DNA from 4 places in the Paenibacillus sp. VMFN-D1 genome. Region 1 is predicted to be linked to each of the others. Evidence: riboswitches for the same ligand, from Rfam matches in the RefSeq annotation. Region 1 holds a riboswitch; each other region holds the start of a gene.

Region 1 (4,490 bases):
GAAATGAGCATCATTTACCGGGCGGATAAATATTTGGGCCATGCTGCGCAGGCTTTTATTCATCTTGCCGAGGAGCGCCTCAAATCATAGTGCGAGTTAGAGGCGCGCAGCATGGCCGGCAATCGGCCCAATTTTGACCCTTGGGAAGTTATATGTATCTTTCCTGGATCACATTATAATGGTGGATTTCATGTCCGGTCAGAATATACGCCCAAGCGGCGGCGGTGGATTCATAACCGTTCACGACACCTCTGCGGGTCCAGGCCTCGTCCGGAATGCTCCGCAGCAGCGTCAGCGTGGAGCGGCGCACGGCGGCAAAATCCTCGAGAAGCTCAGCGATGGAGAAACGGTCGAAGGCTGCGCCTTCCATTAGCACTTCCTCGTCATAGCCGGTCAAAGGCGTGGTGTCCCCCCTGGCGATGCGGAGCAGCCTGTAGCACATGATGCGCTCATTATCCGTGATATGGCCAAGCACCTCTTTCAAGCTCCATTTGCCTGGCGCATAGCGGTAATTCGCCTTTTCTTCCGTCAGTGCAGAATAAAACGCGGTCGTCCGGTTCAAAGACCCGTTCAGAATCTCCTCGAGGTTCCCTTCAGGTACGAGAGAGACATACTTGGCGAAACCTTCGTTGTAGTCTTCCTTTGTTGGGCGCAGAATCATCGGTATCCATCCTTTCATTTTGTAAAATGTTCAAGCAATGGGCGTGCCGTTGCCGACAGGCACATCAGGGGCCAGCAGCACCACATCGCCCTCTTCCGGAACTCCGCCGAGAACGAGCACTTCCGATTCATATCCGGCTATCCGCCGCACGGGAAAATTAACGACGGCGGCCACCTGGCGGCCGACCAGCTGCTCCGGGGTATACCTTCTCGTAATCTGGGCCGAGGAACGCTTGACTCCAAGCTCCCCGAAATCAATGCTCAGCTTGATCGCCGGCTTGCGTGCCTCCGGAAAAGGCTCCGCCTTGACCACCGTTCCGATGCGGATGTCCAGCTTCATCAAATCTTCGATGGTTGCCACAACTTTTCCTCCTTCTTATGCCATGATTGTATCTCTCCATTATATCCCTGCCTGTCAATGGCACAAGCACTTTCACCAACCTAAAAAAAGGCTGAACACCGCAGCCCAGATTCCCATAACGTATTTTATCGATATAGCCGCAACTAACAAATTAGCCATATGCCTAACTTTCAAGTGTGCCTTTTCATTGATTGCAAAAATCAATCGTTCATCCTCAAATACGACAGTTAATGACGTATTACTTTAGTATGATGAAATAAATAACTGCGAAGGAGTAGATGAACTTGAAGAGACTCGCTGGGAAAATCGCTCTCGTAACCGGAGGAAGCCGGGGAGCAGGACGTGGGATTGCCGTTGAGCTTGGGAAAGCCGGAGCAGTAGTTTATGTATCCGGAAGAAGTTTACGGGGTACGACTACACACGGTTTTCCAGGCAGTATCGATGAAACTGTGGAGGAGATTCGAAGTCATGGAGGAGAGGCTTACGCATGTCGTTGCGATCATACCCGTGATGAGGATACACAAGCTTTGATCGAGAGAATCCGACAGGAACAAGGACGGCTCCATATCCTAGTGAATAACGTCTGGGGACTGCATGACTTGGAAGTGAATTTACAATCCAAACCATTCTGGGAATATCCGCTGAGCATGTGGGATGCTATGTTTCAGAATGGAGTACGCCTACAAATAGCGACAAACCATTATGCGATCCCGCTTATGCTGGAAGCTGATTCTGGATTGATCGTACATACCACATTTCAGGACCAGGATAAGTATTTAGGAACTTTCTATTACGACCTCGCCAAAAATACCATTAACCGCTCAGTGCTCGGATTAGCTCACGATCTCAAAAGCACTGAAATAACCGTGGTAGCGGTCTCCCCTGGCTGGATGAGAACAGAACTGGTATTAAGGAACTTCGGTACAGATGAAGCTCATTGGAAGGAGGTTGAGGCTCTGAAACACACGGAGTCTCCGTATTACGTAGGGCGGGCGGTGTCAGCCCTGGCTGGGGATGATGAAGTGAAACTGAAAAACGGACTGGTATTACAGGTTGGTGATCTTGCCCAGGAATACGGATTCACCGATATTGATGGACGGTTCATCCCTCCCTTTTTAATATAATCAGTCTCATTGAAAAAACGAATACTCGCTAGAGCTCAGTTAACCGCCTTCTTATCGGGCGGTTAACTTGCTGCCTAATACAGCGAGTAGATCGTTTGGTTAGGGCCAGTGTGACTCAAGATGCGATTTTCTTTCCAGGAGGCAAATCCCATGACCGCGGGCTATCCTCCATAGGCTTCCCGGGTCCGGTAAATATGCTGGTCCATCAAAAAGTTCAGCAGCATGCGGTTGAATGCATGGGGCTGGCATAAATGGGTCGGGTACATCGCATCCTCGATCGTCGCCAGCTGCACATGCCGGAACAGGGTGGCCGCCCGCTGCATTTGCTTGACGAACCACTCGCTTTGGCTGCCTGCGACGCACAGTACAGGCATCGGCAGCCGCGCCAAATTGGCGGGCATCTCCATACGCAGCAGCTCCATGCGCTGCTTGATCGACTCTGTCGGCCGCTTGTGGTACAGCTCCTTGCGGAGGATGCTGTAGACCGGTCTCCACCGGTTATACGTCACCCGCAGCGAGCGGAGGAAAAACTCCGCAGGCAAATAATAAGACAGCCAGCTGCATGCCTCGCAAATATTCAGCAAATGGTTCTTTTTTCCGAAGCATCCCGCGAAGTAGCTATCTACGAGCACCAGGGCGCTGACCCGGTCCGGATGAAGGGCGGCAAACGTCTGGGCGAGCACGCTTCCGCTGGAACAGCCGACCAGCGTCGCCTGCGAAATATGCAGCTTATTGAGCAGCTCGCACAGATCGCTGCATTGGGTTTCCATAATGTGCCCGACCTCCACGTCAAGCTTCCCCGAATTGCCGTAACCCCGGAGGTCCAGCACGATTACCTTCGCCCGCTTGCTGAAATATTCGACCTGGGGCTCAAACATATGATGGGACGACAAATGCCCGTGAATGAACACGATGGGCGTGCCGCTGCCGTGAATTTCATAATATAACGTAGTTCCGTTTACTTGTATCTGGGGCACTTCAAGTTCTCCTCTCTCCCAAATAACCTGTTTTCTCTGTTTGTACAAAATCGCGGGCGCCGCCCGCTTGGGAATCCATGCTTCTCCTTTTTTAAACAACAAAAAAGAAGCACCGGAAAGAGGACACTCTTCCATGCTTCCAAATCCAAGGCTGAATAAGCCTTGCCATCTGCATGAATAACAGCTGCCTCTCTTAATACGCTTGCGTGGTTAGCTGACGGATTCGGGCCAAAGAGTAGCCCTACTCATCACTTTCGAGATTCACCCCATATGCCCGCAGCGGATGCTGCAGACACGACCGGTTCCCCCGCTTTCCGCCTTCGGCGGAAATTCAGCGAATAGACATATTCCATGTACACGCTTCATCCTTCAAAATGAGCGCACAGAAAAACACAGAGCAGATACCCTGTGTTGATGCGTCAAATCACAGTTTCCTCCGCTCTCAACTACGCTTACGAGGTTAGCTGACGGATTCGGGCCGTGAGAGTAGCCCTACGGAAACAGGTGTTATCCTGCCTCCGATTCACCCCTGCAAGCCGCAAGCCCCAGCATAAAGCTCCGTGGGACGAGGACTGCGATTGGTTCCCCCGCTTTTCATCGGAAAATTCAGCGTTCATCAAGTCGCAAATTTTACTCTATTGGATGATGAAATGAATATACGCCTGGGACGGCGAACTGTAAAGCAGGGAAACGATACGATTCCCTGCTTTATTTGGGGATCTGATGGGAAAACGGGTCCTAATCCGTAGGAATCATTGTTTTACGGCCTTTCCTACCGCTTTCCTTAGCTTTGCTGGATAACTGAAGGCGGGAAACCATTCAAATGGCTGAACCCGCCCATTGGATCGGAAAATAATGCCGGAATAGGGCTGAAGCCGCTAGGCTGAAAAAAAGCGGCTTTTTGCCGGGATTTTGGACTTTGCGCTGGAAAGATGCTGGTTTTGATCCGAAAAATCCGCCTCGTCTTCTTGCCAAAGATATCCCTTGGACGTATGATGCGGATAGTTTACCAATCGGACACATGTATGGAACCCTACTTGCCGTGACGATCCGGAACAAGATGGCAGGGAGTATACATGAAATCACGGTCAAGGAGGATGTCGCGATGAACCGGGCTTTGATCTCCACCATCGAACTGTTTGAAATCGATCTTCCAAGGTACCAGCACCACAGCCTGGGCTGGCTGGAAAACTGCCGGATCGGCATTATGAAGCTGCCTTACTCGGGAGAGGAAGGGCTTGCCGAGGGCCTGCTGTGCTCAGGCAAGCAAGCCTTCGATCTGGTACGGTGGGGCTGCCGCCTGCGTTATATTTGCGGACTGACGCTGGAAGAGGCCATCACCGCGACGGCCATGAACATTCTGAAGCA
Region 2 (4,490 bases), on a different contig from region 1:
GCAGGGTGACCTGCAGACGAGGATGCTGAAGCACTTCCGAGCCGCCGCCGGTGTAACCGCGGTCCTGCTGGTGGTCACTGGGCTGGCGGGCTTCGCCGCTTATTTCCAGGCGCACGTCCATCCCGCCGATCCGGCTTGCTTCTCATGCATGTTCGATTCGCTGCAGAACTGGTGGGACCGCCTCGGTTTCTGGGAAAAAAGCGCCATCGTGCTCGGAGCATTCGCTCTGTCGTTAATGTTCGTCAGCTTCTGGCCGGCGCTCGGTATTGCCTTAACGGCGGCGAGCATACCGGCGAGCGGCCACGAAATCGCCAAGGATATCCGCGATCCGAAAAGACTGCTCACACCCGAGAATGCGATCTCTACGCTGCTTGCGCTTGCGCTGAGCCGTGTTCCGTTCGGCAGGCTGGCCGAACGTTTCGGTAAAAAGGGCGGCAGCAGGCTGAAGGATTGGCTGGAGAAGCTGCTTAAACGGCGAAAGGAGCCGAAGCCGGAACCCGACCTGCCCAAGAAGCCGCATAAACCGGATGGGGAGGATCCACCGCCAAAGAAAGAGAAGGAACCCGAGGAACAGCCGCCGAAGAACGATGCAGATGATTACGTGCATTGGAGCAAAGCGAAGTACCGCGGGGTAGAGCTCCACGATGCCAAGAACGGAGCGCTTGGGGAGTTTGACGGCGTCGATCTGGAGAAGGGCATCTTCTATGAAGCCAAGTCGGCGCAAGGGCTCGACCGCATCCATCCAAAAACGGGCAAGCCGCAGCAGACGCCGCAGCAATTTACGGATAAGCAGTTGTACCAGAAAACCAAGGTGCGGATCAACAACCTGATGCAGAAGGCGGTTGGGACGCGAACAACGCCTGACGGAACGACGGAGATTCCGACGCTGGAGCAAATCAAAGGAATCCGGCATTTCGAGTTTCAGCTGGACGGGGATTCACCGGCTCTGCGGGCGGCCGCGGAGAACAGTTTGAATAAGCTTCGCCAGGAGTTTCCGGATTACACATTCAACATTCGATTTGGGGTGAAATAACATGTCAATCAGCGCCATTATTGTGGACCCGGAAGACGAATTTGAACGGTCCTATATGCTGCCGGTGGCGACGGAATCCTTTTTCCAGAAATATTGGGTGCCGGCGGTGGAAGAGTTGAACTTGCAGTGGGTCGCACTTTTCCAGGACGGTACGGACGTGGAGTCCGAGGACATCCCGGCTGTCTTGGGCGAAGTGTCCCAGCTTAAAGAATGGGCGCGAAGCCACATGCATGGGGACGACCTCGACCACATGTTACGCAGGCTCGAGCTGCTCGAGACGGAACTGCCGAAAGCGTACAGGCGCAGCGGAGCGGTTGTCTACATCGGTTAATATTGCCGGTTAACATTGGTGAATGAATGAAAGATTGTTTAATCTCATAAGAGGTGAGTGCGATCAAGTCCGGGTTACACAGACACCGGGCTTGATTGCTTTAATCCGCGCTACGTGATGAAAAGGGAAAGGGGAGAGCGAAGTGAGGCAGTCTTATCGAATGGACGAAGGGGCTTTTATGCATCAATTGAACGAAGCTTACGGAATCTCTGCCCGGAGGCTTATTTTTATCCCTTATGGAGATTCGGCCTATTCTTACCGGGTGGAGGGAGAAAACGGGAAGCGATACTATATGAAACTGTTTGACCATAGCAATGACAGCCACCGCCAAGGCATTCTTCGGTGCAGCCGTTATGTGCCGTTTATGTGGGAATTGCATCAGACCGGCCGCTTTGTGGAGCTGCCCTGTCCGTTTCGAACCTTAAGCGGTGCTTTCCTGCTTTCCCTCTCCGATTGCACAGCGCTGCTGTTTCAATTTATCGATGGGGAGACCTGGGCTGAAGCTTATCCTTTTTCCAAGCATAATTTGGAGCGTATTGGACGGCTGGCGGCGCGGATTCGGCAGTTGACTCCCTTTACTGCCACATCTGGCCTTTCGAGTGAAACGTATGATGTCTCCTTCTCCGAACATTTGATCCAATGCCTGGAGCAGCTTGAGCATCTTCAGCCCGGTGCAAGTCCCGCAAGCCAGCTGCTGCGTGAGCTTGTTATCCCTCAGCAAACGCACATAACCGAGCTGCTGCACCAGATAACAGGGGTTCGTGAACGGCTCGTGCTTGACCCGGCTCCCAATGTGCTCTGTCACGGTGATCTGTGGGGAGGGAATCTGATGGAGACCGCGGACGGCCGGTTGGTCGTCCTGGACTGGGAAGCGGCCATGCTTGCGCCACCAGAGCTGGATATCGTGGGGTATACCGGGGACGGACTGGGTCATTTTCTCACAGGGTATGAGCAAGAACTAGGACAACGGATGGAGCTGAACCTGGATTTGCTGCGTTATTATGCATACCGCCATCATTTGAGAAACCTGACCCATTGGTGCATGAATATTTTGCATCGCGACCTGGAGCCGGATCAGCTGGATAACGACCTCGAAATGGTCCGGCATCACTGCTTGAACCGACTGGATACCGTAGAGGCTTCGCTGAGGAATGCGGCGGATCGAAATATTTAGAAGCCCGATATGAATTTAATAGCGTAAACAAGCGATATGCACAGCTACAGCCAGAAATTAATAGATTGCCGCCATTGTAAGCGTTGACATGGAGTTCTTTTGATTTTTTTCATACGTATCTCAAACCGTTTGCTTCTTTACAGCAGGCATCCGGAAGGAGTAAGATTCAATTCGTAATCGTGAACTTGTGAACCTGAAACGTAATGAACCTGAAACGTAATACTCCTTGATCGCTGAATTCTGAAGTCAGGAGCGGGGGAACCAAAGGGAGGAAGTTAAGCCTTCGTCCCAGGGGTGAATCACTTGATGTTCATTTATTGAGTGTAGGGATACTTTCGGTCCCGAATCCGTCAGCTAACCTCGTAAGCGTGATGAAAGAGGGATTTGTCGTGCGCGTAAAGTCACGGGAAGGTCCAGCTTTCCTGCGGCTTTTTTTGTTGTGCCCAAAAAGGGTTGAGCACGTGTCTAACGGGTACATCATGAGCATTTCAACTCTAACACTGGCGGTGACAAACATTTATGGCAGCATTGAAAAGACTTCTGATTGGACGGCCGCTGAAGTCTACCGAATTGGGAGAACAAAAACTGAACAAGAAAAAAGCGTTGGCCATTCTATCCTCCGATGCGCTGTCGTCCGTAGCGTATGGGCCGGAGCAAATTTTGCTGGTTCTGGTCACGGTCAGCACGGCGGCGTTCTGGTATTCGATACCGATCGGAATCGGCGTATTGATTTTGCTGGCTGCACTCATTTTATCCTACCGGCAGATCATCTTCGCTTATCCGCATGGCGGCGGCGCTTACGTTGTCTCCAAACAGAATCTGGGAATCTACCCCGGGCTTGTGGCCGGCGGATCGCTGCTGATAGATTACATTCTGACTGTTGCGGTCAGCGTTTCGGCGGGCACGGACGCACTGACTTCGGCGTTTCCGGCGCTGCATGAGCATACGGTGGGGATTGCCGTCACCTTCGTCATCCTCATTACGCTGCTGAATTTGCGGGGCGTCACCGAGTCAGCCTCCATCCTGGCTTATCCGGTGTATCTGTTCGCCTTCGCGCTGTTCATTTTGATCGGCGTCGGTATGTACAACATCGTGACCGGTCACGTTTCACCGCATTTGCATACGCCGGTCGGGACGCCGGTAGCGGGGATCAGCCTGTTCCTACTCTTAAAAGCTTTTGCTTCGGGCAGCTCCGCCCTGACCGGGGTCGAAGCGATCTCGAACGCCATCCCGAACTTCAAGGACCCGGCCCCGAACAATGCGGCCAAAACCTTGATGGCAATGGGGATTCTGCTGGCTGTACTCTTCTCGGGCATCGTATTTCTTGCTTATTATTTGGGCATATCCCCAAATCCCCAGGAGACGGTCGTTTCTCAGATTGCCAATCAGACGTTCGGACGGAATTTTATGTACTTTTTCATCCAGGGCACGACGGCACTGATCTTGATCCTGGCGGCCAATACCGGATATTCGGCGTTTCCGCTGCTGGCGGTCAATTTAGCCAAAGACCGGTTTATTCCCCGGATGTTTACTGTCCGCGGTGACCGTTTGGGATATTCGAACGGAATCATCATCCTTGGGCTACTGTCCATCGTGCTGATCGTCGCCTTCCACGGACAGACGGAACATTTGATCCCACTGTATGCGGTAGGGGTATTTATCCCTTTCACGCTCTCGCAAACGGGGATGATCGTCAAGTGGATTCGGGAAAAACCGCAGGGTTGGGTGACGAAGCTCGTGATCAATACGATCGGCGCGCTGATCAGCTTCACGGTGTCGGTGATGTTCTTCGCAACCAAGTTTGCGCAGATCTGGCCGGTACTGATCTTTTTGCCGCTGATTGTGTATCTGTTCCACCGGATCAAGAAGCATTATGAAGCGGTTGGCGAGCAGCTGCGGCTGTCGACATGTGAGCCGGCGGTACCGATTGAAGGCAACGTGATCATTCTCCC
Region 3 (4,490 bases), on a different contig from region 1:
ATAATTCCCTGTTACTTCTTATTCGTTCGCAACTTTGTGTCAGGTAAAGATTACAAAGTTGTTACTATCGCTGGGACTATTGTAACAAAGGAATCGGACTTTGGCAATTGTTTCTAACAGAAAAAGAAGATTTGTAGGAAAATTTATAGGAAATGATGTTTATTTGTTGGACGAGTGGGTAAAAGAAATGACAAGGGTGGAAAAAACAGGAGAAAACCGTGGATTTACTCATGTAAAAATTTTTTTTGAATTGCTGTTACCTTTTGGGTGGTTCGTACGTCTAATAAGTAACAACAAACCCGCGGGGCGATTTCGGCAAAAATCAGCGGCGCGGGTTGTTCTGGATATGCATTGTTTTCGAGAGATAATCAATTGTAAACCGCAGCTTGGTATTTGGCCGTACTCATGACCCGTTTGGCGCCAACGTAGCGGTTGGCGTAGTAGCTTTGGCTCAGTTTGCTGATGGTAACGCCTTTCGAAGAGGACGCGTGTGCGAATTTTCCGTTGCCGATGTAAATGCCGACATGGGAAACGCCTGCGCCTAGAGTGTTAAAGAAAACCAGGTCTCCTGCTCTCAGCTGGCTTTTGGAAACAGCGGTACCTGTTTTATACTGCGCAGCAGATTGACGCGGGAGGGTTAACCCCAGCTTTTGGTACACGTAACGGGTAAAACCGGAGCAATCGAAGCCGTTCGTAGTTGTTCCGCCGGTTTTGTAAGAAACGCCGATCGTGTTGTTAACGATGTGATTCAGAGATGAATCCGCAAATACGCTGCCGGTGCCCATGGAGAACGCAAGTGTAAGGCCCAGCGCTGCGGCTGCCAACTTCTTCTTCAAAAAAATAAACCCCTTCCAATGCCTGCGAGGTTAGCTTAAGGATTCGGTAGAAGGTCCCCTATGATCCCTCTGTAGCGAGATCAATTCACCCAAAATTGGATCCCCCGCTTCCTGGTGCCCGGGAATTCGGCTCGTGATGATTGCACCGGAAATGGACATGCTGACAAGTTACCTATAATCGTACATACCAATCAAATGAACGGACAAATGATGAAATCAGTTACAGCAAAGTCAAAATCGTTACAGCAAAGATTACAAAGTTGTTACTAAGTTCGTACTCGGATTATTTTAACAGAGGATTTATACTTTGGCAAATGGTTAACAATCATTTTACAACAAAAACCCCGCCTCTTTTCAACAGAAAGAGACGGGGTTCTTCTTTTATCAGCGGATTAAAGTGATGACAAAATTTTAACTATTCCGAAATATTTTTTTTCGTACGGTTCATTTGCTGATGCCACAAATCATATTGGGAGGAGATATTCCATAATTTAAAGATACAGCTGACCATATGATAGCCCTGTTGGATAATCAGGGTGGCAAGCCCTGCCCAGATCAGAGAGACGCTGCTGGTAATGCCATACAAGAGCAGGCTGACCGCGCCCAGCAGAACGGATATGCCGATGACCGGCAGCGCGCTTCGCAGGCAGATCCAGAGTGAGGAGAACATGCTGGTTCCACCGGTTTTGCCAAACTGCATGAACAGAATCATCTGATGGACGATGTAGCAGTACAGAAGCCAGACTGCCATGTACGGGATGCAGTGAAGCAGCTGGGCATGGTTTTGGATCGCGCTGAGCAGGATTGGATACATCTTCGGGATCATCCAGTATAACGGAGCGGCGATAAGCACCCATTCGATCAGGTGAAAAAGAAACACCGTTTTGCCGTGCAGCTTCATGCCCTGGAAGAAAAACAGTCCGCGTTCCCCCTGATGCTCCCGGTGCAGGCCGTAGAAGATACCCGCGTGGATAAAAGGGGTCAGCAGCACGCGTAGGGCGACCATCCCCAACAAAACCCATAGGTAGGTATGCACGGTGCTGCTTTGGGTCAAGCTCATTTGTCCCTCCACATAATAGAGGACCTGGCTGAGTTCGGTCGGCGGGGGATCGGGATACCGCATCAGCAGCGGCACGACCGCCGAATCGATCAGACGGTACAGGAAGTAGCCCCAGAGCAGCTGGTACAGGAACATGATGATCATGACATAAAATTGGTCTTTGACGCTTTTCCAACCGTTAACAATATAGGATTTCACTGCTCTCACCTCACCAGGACAGACTTCCAAGCAGGGTTTCAATCAGCTTGGTAATGCTTACGTTCCAGCGGAGGAGCACTTTATGATCCATGTCCGCCTTCAGGTAGTTGTTCACATGTTTGTTTTCCAGCACGACCGTATAGCCGGGATCGATCATGGCCCAGGCCAGCGGGGAGCTGTATGTCAGCTTGAACTGGGTGCTGGCGTTCTTTACGTCCCAAACCTTTTTGATCTGATGCCCGTCCGTAAATGTGAACAGAATCGGCACCTGCGGCAGATCGCCGCCCTTTTTGCTGACCTTCACCATAGAATCGTAGCGGGGCTGCGCCGAATCCTTATCCTTGCGCACCGTAATTTCATCGACCGAAAAATCGGCCATCTGGCTGCCATATACATATTGATCGAAGAAGGTCTGCCACGACTTGCCGGTTACCTGTTCGACCACCTTTTGAAAATCAGCCGTGGCAGGATGTTCGAAACGGTATTTCTTCGCATAGGTGGACATGATTTTCTTCATGGTCTGGGCGCCGGTCAGCGTCTCCATTTCTTTCAGGACCATCTTGCCACGGTAATACACGTTCAGCGCATATTGATTCTGCGACGTATATTTCCAGGCGTCCTGGGTCAGCGGCGCAGGCGAAGCGATGAGCGAGGACTGGATCGGCAGATTGGGGATGACGCCGTATTCCTGCTCCATCAGCTTATCCTCAGCGTAGGAGGTGAAGCCTTCGTCCAGCCAGGCCTCCTCGAACTCGTTGCTGGCGATCATGCCGTAGAAGTACTGATGGCCGATTTCATGGATGACGGTCCGCTCGAGGTCGTAACCCGGGGAGTCGTCCTTGGCCCCGAAGGCCGTAATCAGCGTCGGATACTCCATGCCGCCTGCCCCATTGCCTGCTTCGGGCGGAACGACGATAGACAGGGTGGAATACGGATACTTCCCGTACCATTTGCTGAAATATTTAAGCGCGGCCTTGGCGGCGTAGAAATAGCGCTCCTTCAAATCCTTGTGGGCGGGATCGAGATACAGCTTGATCCGGACCCCGGGCACCTCCGCTGAAGAGAACGGCTCCTCGGCGACGATAAAGTCGGGGGATGCGGCCCAGGCAAAGTCATGTACGTCGTCGGCGTAGAACTGATAGATCTTCTCGCCGTTCTTGATCTGTGAGTTCTGTACCGGGAAACCGGTTGCGGCCACCGTGTAGTTCTTCGGTACGTGAATGCGGACGCTGTAAATGCCGAAATCGGAGTAGAATTCCGAATTGCCGTGGTACTGGTGCAGGTCCCAGCCCTCGCTCGTCCGGCCGCGCGTTCCCACGGGCTCGTAGACGGCGATTTTGGGGAACCACTGCCCGGCCATGACAAAGTTGCCGGCGGTCCCCATTCGGGCGAAGATTTTGGGCAGTTGGACTTCGAATTGCATGGTCAGCGTGATGCTTTCGCCTGGTTTCACCGGCCGCGGAAGACGCACCTTCATCAAGGTCTTGTCCTTCGTATTGCCGTCATCCGGCTGCACGTATTGAATCCGGTGCATCAGCGACAGACCGTCGGCAGTCTTCATCGCAGTCAGGGTCATGGACCCAAAGCCGTCGGCAGGCATCGTGTCATTGCGCAGCTTACCGCCGGATTCCTTCATAAACGTCGTATCCATGGAAGCGAAGGCGTTCGGATAGAGGTGAAAATACAGCTCGTTTACCGTTTTTTTGCCGGGATGAGTCCAGGTCAGGGTCTGGGTTCCTTTAATTACCCGGCTATCCGGATCAAGGGTCGTATCGATGTGATATTCCACCACCCGCTTGCTGAGCACCTCCGCGGTCGGCTGCTGGACGCTCTCCATCGGTGACGGAGGCTTGTAAGCCGCTGGAGGCTTGGCCTTATCCGGAGCGTAGGAAGGCATGGACTCGGGCGAATCCTTAAAGACGAACCACAGTGTTCCCGTAATCAGGAGTACAAGAACGAGAAAGGATAAAAAGACGAGTTTGGCGCGTGCTGGGGCCATATACGAATACCTCCCGTTGACAAGCATCTACAGCATGTATATGTTGGCTTTCCAGCGATTATTAGTTAAAATAAAATTAAGTTGGACGGGTATCCACAAATCGCGGAGGCGCAGCGCAGCGTTTCTGTTTTCAAATAGGAGGAACATCGGAAATGGACAACAAGGAACAGGTAGGCAAGAAGCCCATCGCACTGAATATCGTCAGCGGCAAGAGCAAGCACAAGATGGGTTTTGGGGCAGGCTCTATCGATCTGAACAACATTTCTCCAGTCATTATCGACCGCGGCGAAGCCGTCATCGATATCGGAGCGATGCACGCCAAGAGCAAGCCGGAGCGCCGCATTCGCTTTACGCCGAACCGGGAGGAAGTCCCGAACGGACGCCAGGTGTGGATCGT
Region 4 (4,490 bases), on a different contig from region 1:
GTAAATACATATTTATTCCGAAAAAGAGGTGAAGGTGACTAAAAGAAACAATAGAACTAGGAATAAATGGGATTAAAAAGCTGTAATCCGCCTTATTCTGGCTATTTTGAAATGTATTGACCACTGTATGAAAATGTCATTGCATAATCATGCATTTTTATTGTATGATTAGAACCGTGGTTTTTCGGGCTGAGCCGGATACGGATCATGCCTTTGAACAACAATAAGTATCATTGAAATGGACAGGAGAGATAGATATGAAAAAATGGGGTATTCTAACGGCATGCATTCTGCTGGCAGGCTCCCTGCTTGCCGGATGCGGAAGCAAACCTTCGACTGAGGGCGGCACGGCAGCGGGCGAACAGCCGGCCAGCGGCAAGACGATCGTGCTTGGAACAAGCGCGGACTTCCCGCCGTACGAATTTCATAAAATGGTGAACGGCAAGGACCAAATCGTCGGCTTCGATATCGAAATCGCCAAGGAAATCGCCAAAGACATGGGGGCGCAGCTTGAAGTCAAGGACATGAGCTTTGATGCGCTTCTCGGCGAGCTGTCCACCGGCCGTGTAGATTTTGTCATTTCCGGGCTTACACCAAACGAAGAACGCAAAAAACAAATCGATTTTTCGAACAACTACTATAAGGCGGAGCAGGCCGTTGTCGTCAGAGAGGCTGACAAAGACAAATACAGCACGATGAAAGCTCTTGAAGGAGCTTCGCTCGGCATTCAGAAGGGTTCCATCCAGGAGGACATCGCCAAGACGATTCCGGGCGCGAAGATCACCGGTCTGGGCAAAATTTCCGACATCGTGCTGCAGCTGAACTCGAGCCGCGTGGATGCCTCCATCATGGAGAAGCCGGTTGCCGAGGCATACATCAAGAACGTCAAAGGTCTGGTAATTGCGGATGCGGTTCCTGATTATAAGGAAGACGGCTACGCGATCGGGATCAAAAAAGGCAACACCGAGCTCGTGAACCAAATCAACAAAACGCTGGACCGTCTGAAATCCGAAAACAAGATTGAGCAGTACGTTGCCGAAGCGAGCGATTTGGCTGCACAGAAATAGAGGTTAAGCTGTCTGTTCTCATTTTATACGTCGGATAAAATAGCGAAGCGAATTCGCTATTTTTTCTGTTCAATGATGGGTACCTTGTTTCAAAAATGTCGCGATCTGTTGTATACAGGGAAAGGATGGGACAGGCAGGTATGATGACAAAGGAGGTTCTTGGGTCTTTATGAATATATTCTCCGTTTTTTGGGAATACCGGACGTATTTTGCGACAGGTATCCAGTATACACTGCTCCTGGCGGCCATCGGCGTCATCTGCGGCTTCGTGCTGGGCATTATTATATCCTTGCTGCGGATGTCCCGCTTGTGGCTGCCGAAGCTGATCGGTTCGGTATGGGTGGAAGTTCTCCGCGGTACCCCGATGGTTGTTCAGCTGTTTATTATTCACTACGGCCTCGTGGCCTTCGGGGTCAAATTTACGCCAATCGAGTCCGGTGCAATTACGCTGTCCATTAACAGCTCCGCGTACCTTGCGGAAGTGTTCCGTGCCGGAATCCAGGGGGTGGACCGGGGGCAGTCGGAAGCGGCCCGTTCCCTCGGAATGCCGCGCAGCATGACGATGCGGTACATCGTGCTGCCCCAAGCTGTAAAAAGCGTGCTGCCGGCCATTGGCAATGAGTTTATTACGATTATCAAGGAATCATCCATCGTATCGTTTATCGGCGTCACCGACTTGATGTACCAGTCGGGGGCTATCCAAGGGATTACGTATGATTACCTCAGTCCGCTGCTGGTCATTGCAGCCATCTACTTCATTATGACGTTTACCTTGTCCAAGCTGCTGGGGGCATTTGAAAGGAGGCTGAATACCGATGATCAGCGTTAAAGATTTGCGCAAATCGTTCGGCAAGCTGGAGATTCTGAAAGGGATCGACATCGACATCGCCAAAGGCGAGGTCGTCGTCGTGATCGGCCCCAGCGGCTCGGGAAAAAGTACCTTTCTCCGCTGTTTGAATCTGCTCGAAACCCCGACAGGGGGACAGATCACGTTTGAAGGCGAGCCGATTACGGACAAACGCCATAACATCAATGCCACACGCGAAAAAATGGGCATGGTGTTCCAGCATTTTAACCTGTTCCCGCATAAATCGGTGCTGCAGAACCTCATGCTGGCGCCGGTTAAGGTGAAAAAGCAGCCGCCGGCCGAGGCGGAACGGATTGCCCTTGACCTGCTGCGCACGGTCGGATTATCCGACAAGAAGGATGCGTATCCTTCCCAGCTGTCAGGCGGACAGAAGCAGCGGATCGCCATCGCGCGGGCGCTGGCCATGCAGCCCCACGTCATGCTCTTTGACGAGCCGACTTCGGCGCTGGACCCTGAAATGGTCGGCGAAGTGCTGGAGGTCATGAAGAAGCTCGCGGAGGGCGGCATGACGATGGTCATCGTAACCCATGAAATGGGGTTTGCCCGGGAAGTCGGCGACCGGATCGTCTTTATGGACGGCGGACAAATCGTCGAGCAAGGGACGCCTGCAGAAGTGTTCGGTAACCCGCAAAACAGCCGCACGAAAGATTTTCTGAGCAAGGTCCTTTGACCAAGAGCCTGCATCTACAAATGATAAAGCCCTGGACGAGAATATTACTCATCCAGGGCTTTTTTTGTACCTTTTTATGAATAAATCGTTAAAATGAATGAAGAAGTTGTAACTTTTTTGAAAGGAATTGAGCCGTTGCTCCCTTGCTTAAGTCAGCTAACAACTCTAAATAAAGCCTGATCATTCAAAGGTTTTGGATTGGTAACATTTTCATGAGCACTGGTTACAAAATTGTGATATATTTGTTGAGCCGAAACTTTTAAGGTAAAGTGCGGGGGATGTAATTTGTGTACATAGTACGCTTGGGGTGAATCGCACCAACAGGGCGTAGGGTTGTCTCCTCAATCCGAATCCGACAGCTAACTTCGCAGGCATCACGACTTAAGGAGGAACCATGAAAAGATTTAAAGGAATCAAGACACTTGCAGCCATCATCGGCATTTCTCTGGCGGTACAGTCGGTACCCACGTTTGCGGACTCGGTCCATGTAGCGAAGGATGGAGACACCTTCTATACACTATCTAAACAATATGGCGTTAATTTGAATCAACTGATGAATGCAAATCCGAATGTACAAGCAACCAATATTTATCCGGGCCTGAAATTAAACGTTCCCGGAGCAAGCACAGCCAAGGCATTTGCCGCAGAGGACAGCGGCTCCATCATCACGGCTGCTTCCCTGAACGTCAACGGCAATGACAAAGTCGTGGAAGCATGGGGTAAAACCTTCGATTACTCCAAAACGCTGGACGTCCGAGCCACGGCATATTCTTCCGCAGCTAGCGAAAACGGCAAGTGGGGCGCAGTGGATTACTTCGGCAACCCGCTGAAGCTGGGCACGATCGCGGTTGACCCGTCCGTTATTCCATTGGGAACGAAAGTGCTCGTTACCGGTCACAGCTTCCCGGGCCTTCCGAAGAAAGCCTTCGTAGCGACAGCTAAGGATACCGGCAGCGCGATTAAGGGGAAACGCATCGACATTTTCGTGCCGGGCAGCCCGGAAAGCGTCAGTGCCTTCGGATTCCAGGACGTTGAGCTGTACTTCATTAAATAGTCAATGCTATTCATAACAACACGGAAAAACCGGCTTTTGTACTCAAGCCGGTTTTTTTGTACGCTCAGCGCGTTACTTGTCTTTTGGAACGTGAAGTAACCTCGGCAGCGTGACGAATGAATAGCCTTTATTTTTCAAGGTCCGAATAATGTCCGGAAGGGCATCGATCGTACCGCTGAGATTGGATGTGGTTCCGCCTCCCGCATGCTGAAGAATGATCGAGCCTTGCCCAACGGTGGACAGCACGTTGCGCTTGACCGCTTCCTTGCCGATTCCTTTCCAATCCAGCGAATCGACGTTCCAGTTTACGATTTTGTAGCCCTGCTGCTTGGCCCAGCGTAGTTGGCGTTCCGTGATGTCTCCATAAGGGGGCCTGATCAGCTTGGGCTTATAGCCGACGATGCCGTAGAGCGTGTTCTCCGTCCGCTTAATCTCGGCTACATATTCGTCCATCTCCAATTTGTGAAACACGGGATGATTATAAGAGTGGTTTCCGATCACATGTCCTTCACGGACGATGCGCTCGACCAGCTCGGGATGCTTCTTCGCCCGGCTGCCCATCACAAAAAAGGTGGCTTTAATATGATGGGCTTTGAGCACATCCAGGATCTGAGGAGTAAACCTGGGATCCGGCACGTCATCAAAGGTTAGGGCCACCTCTTTGACGCGCGGACCGTGAATTTTGAACGTTTCGGGATATTTTTTGATCAACTGGCCGAGCGTAAGGATCTGCTGTTCCTTCCGCTTTTCTTTCGCCTCCCGGCTGCTGGTTTCCCGTGCAGGTTCGGAACCTGACGGATGTTCCGGGGGTTCACCGCCTTGAGCGGCGGC

Evidence for each region. A riboswitch is a leader RNA that binds a small molecule or an ion and turns the genes downstream of it on or off. The one in region 1 is predicted to bind cyclic di-AMP.
Region 2: linked by a shared signal. The riboswitch ahead of C7820_RS07290 (APC family permease) and the one ahead of C7820_RS19400 (alpha/beta fold hydrolase) in region 1 are both predicted to bind cyclic di-AMP.
Region 3: linked by a shared signal. The riboswitch ahead of C7820_RS32670 (C40 family peptidase) and the one ahead of C7820_RS19400 (alpha/beta fold hydrolase) in region 1 are both predicted to bind cyclic di-AMP.
Region 4: linked by a shared signal. The riboswitch ahead of C7820_RS04435 (3D domain-containing protein) and the one ahead of C7820_RS19400 (alpha/beta fold hydrolase) in region 1 are both predicted to bind cyclic di-AMP.

What each region holds. Positions count from the first base shown of each region.
Region 1 covers NZ_QRDU01000002.1:846,188-850,677, reverse strand. Annotated here, with positions in the region: gene C7820_RS19420 (LysR family transcriptional regulator) at 1-90, shown strand, start outside; gene C7820_RS19415 (DinB family protein) at 149-661, opposite strand; gene csaA (chaperone CsaA) at 692-1,021, opposite strand; gene C7820_RS19405 (SDR family NAD(P)-dependent oxidoreductase) at 1,300-2,145, shown strand; gene C7820_RS19400 (alpha/beta fold hydrolase) at 2,307-3,122, opposite strand; cyclic di-AMP (ydaO/yuaA leader) riboswitch at 3,306-3,469, opposite strand; cyclic di-AMP (ydaO/yuaA leader) riboswitch at 3,557-3,744, opposite strand; gene C7820_RS19395 (hypothetical protein) at 4,228-4,490, shown strand, end outside.
Region 2 covers NZ_QRDU01000001.1:1,545,016-1,549,505, reverse strand. Annotated here, with positions in the region: gene C7820_RS07305 (PrsW family glutamic-type intramembrane protease) at 1-1,033, shown strand, start outside; gene C7820_RS07300 (hypothetical protein) at 1,035-1,364, shown strand; gene C7820_RS07295 (phosphotransferase enzyme family protein) at 1,507-2,538, shown strand; cyclic di-AMP (ydaO/yuaA leader) riboswitch at 2,760-2,923, shown strand; gene C7820_RS07290 (APC family permease) at 3,058-4,490, shown strand, end outside.
Region 3 covers NZ_QRDU01000011.1:17,781-22,270, forward strand. Annotated here, with positions in the region: gene C7820_RS32670 (C40 family peptidase) at 369-836, opposite strand; cyclic di-AMP (ydaO/yuaA leader) riboswitch at 841-978, opposite strand; gene C7820_RS32675 (hypothetical protein) at 1,252-2,094, opposite strand; gene C7820_RS32680 (M1 family metallopeptidase) at 2,105-4,093, opposite strand; gene C7820_RS32685 (YwhD family protein) at 4,246-4,490, shown strand, end outside.
Region 4 covers NZ_QRDU01000001.1:927,209-931,698, forward strand. Annotated here, with positions in the region: gene C7820_RS04420 (transporter substrate-binding domain-containing protein) at 258-1,067, shown strand; gene C7820_RS04425 (amino acid ABC transporter permease) at 1,237-1,896, shown strand; gene C7820_RS04430 (amino acid ABC transporter ATP-binding protein) at 1,883-2,605, shown strand; cyclic di-AMP (ydaO/yuaA leader) riboswitch at 2,844-2,996, shown strand; gene C7820_RS04435 (3D domain-containing protein) at 3,000-3,659, shown strand; gene C7820_RS04440 (polysaccharide deacetylase family protein) at 3,732-4,490, opposite strand, start outside.